DNA from 2 places in the Escherichia albertii genome. Region 1 is predicted to be linked to the other one. Evidence: predicted binding sites of a transcription regulator. Region 1 holds the regulator's gene; the other holds the start of a gene.

The links. Region 1 encodes LexA, which represses DNA repair genes until DNA is damaged. Its sites were predicted from a motif close to TNCTGTATGTACATACAGNA; they were not measured.
Region 2: the regulator LexA is predicted to act here: its motif matches at 1,693-1,712, upstream of dinG (ATP-dependent DNA helicase DinG).

Annotation. Positions count from the first base shown of each region.
Region 1 covers NZ_CP117568.1:3,334,759-3,338,183, reverse strand. Annotated here, with positions in the region: gene dinF (MATE family efflux transporter DinF) at 1-1,326, opposite strand; gene lexA (transcriptional repressor LexA) at 1,401-2,009, opposite strand; gene dgkA (diacylglycerol kinase) at 2,119-2,487, opposite strand; gene plsB (glycerol-3-phosphate 1-O-acyltransferase PlsB) at 2,657-3,425, shown strand, end outside.
Region 2 covers NZ_CP117568.1:4,566,011-4,569,435, forward strand. Annotated here, with positions in the region: gene rhlE (ATP-dependent RNA helicase RhlE) at 1-1,189, shown strand, start outside; partial or broken gene PS053_RS22125 (NADAR family protein) at 1,422-1,619, opposite strand; gene dinG (ATP-dependent DNA helicase DinG) at 1,727-3,425, shown strand, end outside.

The DNA.
Region 1 (3,425 bases):
TTATGTTGCGGAAAACCAGGTGCCGTTGCGCCAGTGACGCCGCCAGATAACCGCCAGAGAAAGCCCACGCAACGCCAGAAAGACAGTTAATGCCAACCATAACCCATGATTGCCCAGCCATGGCAATGTGAGTAGCGTGAACGCAAAACCGGCTGCTGCCACCGCCATACTATTACGCATTTCGGCGGCGCGCGTTGCGCCAATGAACATGCCGTCCAGCAGATAACACCAGACGCCCACCAGCGGCAAAATCACCAGCCAGATAAGGTAGCGATCGGCCAGTTGTTGGATCTGAGTTAACGAAGTCAATAACGCGATAATGTGTTCACCAGACAGCCAATAAACCACGGAAAACAGCAACGCTACGATCCCCGCCTGACGACACGCTGCCCGCCAGACATCCAATAGCTGACTGCCGTCACGCGCGCCGTATGCCTGACCAGAATGCGCTTCAACAGCATAAGCGAAACCATCCAGCGCGTAAGCGGTAAAAGTGAGCAGCGTCATCAGGACAGCGTTGACGGCGATAATATCGCTCCCCTGTCGCGCGCCAAGCACCGTGATTGCACCAAAACAGAGTTGCAGCAACAACGAGCGCAACATAATGTCACGGTTAAGCGCCAGCAAACGGCGAAAGTTTCCTCGCCAGGCGTTTTTCAGCATTTCGACGGAGATCCCCCGTAAATGAAGGATTTTACGCACCATGAGCAAACCGATCAGCAACGTCGCGTATTCAGCAAGAACCGTCGCTAACGCAGCTCCCTGGACATTCATATGCAGCCCCATCACCAGCCAGACATCCAGAGCAATGTTAAGAATGTTGCCAACGACTAACAGGACAACGGGCGCACGGGCATATTGCACGCCAAGCAGCCAGCCGAGTAACACCAGATTTGCCAGCGACGCCGGCGCGCTTAGCCAGCGAATTTCAAGGAAACGACGCGCCTGTTCCAGCACCGCTTCACTGCCGCCGACAATATGCAGCGCCAGATCGATAATTGGTGTGCGCAGTAGAATAATTAATGCCCCAGCCCCTAATGCCAGCAATAGCGGCTGCATCAGCGCACGCGCTAATGCCAGGGGGTTTTTGGCGCCATACGCCTGCGCAGTAAGTCCGGTAGTGCTCATGCGCAAAAACAGCAACAGCATAAAGAGAAAGCTGGTCGCCGTTGCGCCAACCGCCACGCCGCCCAGGTACACCGGGCTATCAAGATGACCAATAACTGCCGTATCAACCAGCCCTAACAAAGGAACGGTGATATTGGAGAAAATCATGGGTAAGGCGAGATGCCAGAGTGCTTTATCAGATGAAGTGAGGAATGCCATGCCGACAAGCCTGATGAACGGAGTTGAAAAACAAACCGCGACGCCAGACGCATCGCGGTATCAGAGAGATATGATTACAGCCAGTCGCCGTTGCGAATAACTCCAACAGCCAGCCCTTCAATGGTGAAGCTCTGCTGACGCAGATCGACAACAATGGGTTTAAACTCACTGTTTTCAGGCAACAACTCGACTTTATTACCCTGTTTTTTCAAACGCTTAACGGTAACTTCGTCATCGATGCGTGCAACAACGACCTGCCCATTACGCACATCCTGGGTTTTATGCACCGCCAGCAAATCGCCATCCATAATGCCGATATCTTTCATCGACATCCCACTCACGCGTAGCAGGAAATCAGCATTTGGCTTAAACAGGGATGGATCGACCTGATAATGACCTTCAATATGCTGCTGCGCCAGAAGCGGCTCACCGGCTGCCACACGACCGACCAGCGGCAACCCTTCTTCCTCTTCCTGCAACAGACGAATCCCGCGCGATGCGCCGGAAACAATTTCAATAACACCTTTGCGCGCCAGCGCCTTCAGATGTTCTTCAGCCGCGTTTGGGGAACGGAACCCCAAACGCTGCGCGATTTCCGCACGCGTCGGCGGCATACCTGTCTGGCTGATGTGATCACGAATGAGATCAAACACCTCTTGCTGCCTGGCCGTTAACGCTTTCATTCCGCCCCCTGGGTGTATATACAGTTATGCTGTGAGTATATACAGCAAAAGGTGATTTTGGAACCATAAACTGCACAATAAACCAGAGATTTATCGAATTCTGGAAGGGTTATCCAAAATGTGACCATAACAGAATGACCCAGGTTGCCACTGCGACGATAATTGCGATCAGCACTGCGGCGGACCCCATATCTTTCGCCCGTCCAGAAAGTTCATGGTATTCGGAACCAATACGGTCAACCACCGCTTCGATGGCGCTATTAAGGATTTCTACAATCATCACCAGCATGACGGAGCTAATAAGCAGCACGCGGGTAATCGCGTCCACGTCCAGCCAGCAGGCGATGATCACCGCCAACAATACCGCAACGCCCTCCTGACGGAAGGCCGCTTCGTTAATCCATGCTGCGCGCAAGCCTTTCCAGGAATAGCCAGCGGCTTTGATAATTCGGGTGAGTCCAGTGGTATTATTGGCCATCAAAAGAACCTTTTTACATTATGAGCGTCAATACAGTGTACCGTTAAATCCGATGATTCGGGTTAGCGTAACGCCGCGCGAAACATGGGCAGATACCACAGAATTTCCCATGACTTTCTGCTATCCTTGCCGCGCATTTGCATTATTAACCAGAGGCTTTACATCGTTTATGTCCGGCTGGCCACGAATTTACTACAAATTACTGAATTTACCATTAAGCATCCTGGTAAAAAGCAAGTCTATTCCGGCGGATCCTGCCCCGGAACTTGGACTGGATACCTCTCGTCCAATTATGTACGTTTTACCGTACAACTCAAAAGCGGATTTGCTGACGTTGCGCGCCCAGTGTCTGGCGCACGACCTGCCTGACCCATTAGAGCCGCTGGAAATAGACGGTACGCTGCTGCCGCGCTACGTGTTTATTCACGGCGGGCCGCGTGTTTTCACTTATTACACGCCGAAAGAAGAGTCCATTAAGCTGTTCCACGATTATCTCGATCTGCACCGCAGCAATCCGAATCTGGACGTGCAAATGGTGCCGGTATCGGTGATGTTTGGTCGCGCGCCGGGGCGCGAAAAAGGTGAAGTAAATCCGCCGTTGCGTATGCTCAACGGCGTGCAGAAGTTTTTCGCCGTACTGTGGCTGGGGCGTGACAGCTTTGTGCGCTTCTCGCCATCGGTTTCACTGCGCCGCATGGCTGATGAGCACGGTACGGATAAAACCATCGCTCAAAAACTGGCGCGCGTGGCGCGTATGCACTTTGCCCGCCAGCGTCTGGCTGCCGTGGGCCCGCGCTTACCCGCCCGTCAGGATCTGTTTAATAAACTGCTCTCCTCTCGCGCGATTGCTAAAGCGGTAGAAGATGAAGCGCGTAGCAAAAAAATCTCTCATGAAAAAGCGCAGCAGAACGCGATTGCGCTGATGGAAGAGATTGCAG
Region 2 (3,425 bases), 1.2 Mb from region 1:
GTTGTTGCAACACCTGATCACTCGCCAGCCGCACGCCAAAGGACGTCGCCCGGTACGCGCGCTGATCCTCACCCCGACCCGTGAACTGGCGGCGCAGATTGGCGAAAACGTCCGTGATTACAGCAAATACCTGAACATTCGTTCGCTGGTGGTGTTTGGCGGCGTCAGCATTAATCCGCAGATGATGAAGCTGCGTGGCGGTGTTGATGTGTTGGTGGCAACACCGGGACGTTTGCTGGACCTGGAACACCAGAACGCGGTGAAGCTGGATCAGGTTGAAATTCTCGTCCTCGATGAAGCTGACCGTATGCTCGACATGGGCTTTATTCACGACATCCGTCGTGTGTTGACTAAATTGCCAGCGAAGCGCCAGAACCTGCTGTTCTCCGCCACTTTCTCTGACGACATTAAAAACCTGGCGGAGAAGCTGCTGCATAATCCGCTGGAAATCGAAGTGGCACGCCGCAATACCGCGTCTGATCAGGTAACCCAACACGTTCATTTTGTTGATAAGAAACGCAAACGCGAATTGTTGTCGTACATGATTGGTAAAGGGAACTGGCAGCAGGTGCTGGTATTTACCCGTACCAAACATGGCGCTAACCATCTGGCGGAACAGCTCAATAAAGATGGCATCCGCAGTGCGGCGATCCACGGTAATAAATCGCAAGGCGCGCGTACCCGTGCGCTGGCCGATTTTAAATCGGGCGATATTCGCGTACTGGTGGCGACTGACATTGCTGCGCGTGGCCTGGATATCGAAGAGTTGCCGCACGTCGTCAACTATGAACTGCCAAACGTACCGGAAGATTATGTCCACCGTATTGGGCGTACCGGTCGTGCAGCAGCCACTGGCGAAGCGTTATCGCTGGTGTGCGTTGATGAACACAAACTGCTGCGTGATATCGAAAAATTGCTGAAAAAAGAGATCCCGCGCATTGCGATTCCGGGCTATGAGCCGGACCCGTCAATCAAAGCTGAACCGATCCAGAATGGTCGCCAGCAACGTGGCGGTGGTCGTGGGCAAGGCGGTGGTCGCGGTCAACAGCAACCGCGCCGTGCAGAAGGTGGCGCGAAATCAGGTAGCGCGAAGCCCGCAGAAAAACCGTCTCGCCGCCTCGGCGATGCCAAACCGACAGGCGAACAACAACGTCGTCGCCGTCCGCGTAAACCTGCCGCTGCGCAGTAATCTTTTATGCCGGGCATAGCCCGGCATGAGACTGATGACAAACGCAAAACTGCCTGATGCGCTACGCTTATCAGGCCTACGTGAACTCTGCAATATATTGAATGTGCATGTTTTTGTAGGCCGGATAAGGCGCTTGCGCCGCATCCGGCATTTCACAACAAGCACTTGTCAGCCATTTGCGAGCGCGGCAAAAAGATTTCTCTGTTTTATCGCCCACAAGCCACCCGATGCGTTACTTCTCCGCAGCCAATTGTCCGCGCAACGCCATTAAAAGATACCCCAGGCGATTCTTGCCCTGACCATTACCGCCATCTCCCCAGTAAGCATCATTTTGCGTATGCTCAACCAGTTTTGCGGACGCGGTTGCCAGCAAGAGCGTACGCAGTTTTGCATGTTGTTCGAATTTAGCGCGAAGCGCTTTACGCATCATTCTGGTGGTTATTGCGAGCCGCTTTCCAGAAACAGAAAAACCATTACCCCTGAAAACCGAAAAAATGTCACAATATTGGCTGTTTATACAGTATTTCAGGTTTTCTCATGGCATTAACCGCCGCGCTTAAAGCGCAAATCGCCGCCTGGTATAAGGCGCTTCAGGAACAGATCCCCGACTTTATTCCCCGTGCGCCGCAGCGGCAGATGATTGCAGAGGTCGCTAAAACGCTGGCCGGAGAAGAAGGGCGGCATCTGGCGATTGAAGCCCCCACCGGCGTTGGGAAAACGCTCTCCTATTTGATCCCCGGCATCGCCATTGCCCGCGAAGAGCAAAAAACGCTGGTGGTGAGTACCGCTAACGTAGCGTTGCAGGATCAGATCTACAGCAAAGATTTGCCGTTGCTGAAAAAAATCATTCCCGATCTTAAATTCACTGCCGCTTTCGGGCGTGGGCGCTACGTTTGCCCGCGAAACCTGACGGCGCTCGCCAGTACTGAACCCACGCAACAGGATCTGCTGGCGTTTCTCGACGACGAACTCACACCGAACAATCAGGAAGAACAAAAACGCTGCGCGAAGCTGAAGGGCGATCTCGATACTTATAAATGGGATGGTTTGCGCGATCACACTGATATTGCTATTGATGACGATCTCTGGCGCCGCCTGAGTACTGATAAAGCCAGTTGTCTTAACCGCAACTGTTACTACTATCGCGAATGCCCGTTTTTTGTCGCTCGCCGGGAAATTCAGGAAGCGGAAGTGGTGGTGGCAAACCATGCGCTGGTGATGGCGGCGATGGAAAGCGAAGCGGTATTGCCTGACCCGAAAAATTTGCTGCTGGTACTGGATGAAGGTCATCACCTGCCGGACGTGGCGCGGGATGCGCTGGAGATGAGCGCCGAAATCACCGCGCCCTGGTATCGGCTGCAACTGGACTTGTTCACCAAACTGGTCGCCACCTGCATGGAGCAGTTTCGCCCGAAGACCATCCCACCGCTGGCAATTCCTGAACGTTTGAATGCGCATTGTGAAGAGTTGTATGAGCTTATTGCCTCTTTAAACAACATTCTCAATCTCTACATGCCTGCCGGGCAGGAGGCAGAGCACCGTTTTGCGATGGGCGAACTGCCCGATGAAGTGCTGGAGATTTGCCAGCGTCTGGCAAAACTTACCGAAATGTTGCGTGGTCTGGCGGAGTTATTCCTCAACGATTTAAGCGAGAAAACCGGCAGTCACGACATTGTGCGTCTGCATCGGTTGATTTTGCAGATGAACCGCGCGTTGGGGATGTTCGAGGCGCAAAGCAAACTCTGGCGGCTGGCTTCGCTGGCGCAATCTTCCGGTGCGCCAGTGAGCAAATGGGCGACGCGGGAAGAGCGCGAAGGGCAGTTACATCTGTGGTTTCACTGTGTGGGTATTCGTGTTAGCGACCAACTGGAAAGGCTGTTGTGGCGCAGTATTCCGCACATTATTGTTACCTCCGCAACCTTGCGTTCGCTGAACAGTTTTTCGCGTTTGCAGGAGATGAGCGGGCTGAAAGAGAAAGCGGGTGACCGCTTTGTGGCGCTGGATTCGCCCTTTAACCACTGCGAACAGGGCAAAATTGTTATTCCCCGGATGCGCTTTGAGCCTTCCATCGACAACGAAGAGCAGCACATTGCCGAAATGGCAGCGTTCTTCCGTGAGCAGGTGGAGAGCAAAAAACATCTCGGTATGTTGGTGCTGTTTGCCAGTGGACGAGCGATGCAGCGGTTTCTCGACTATGTGACGGATTTACGCCTGATGTTGCTGGTACAGGGCGATC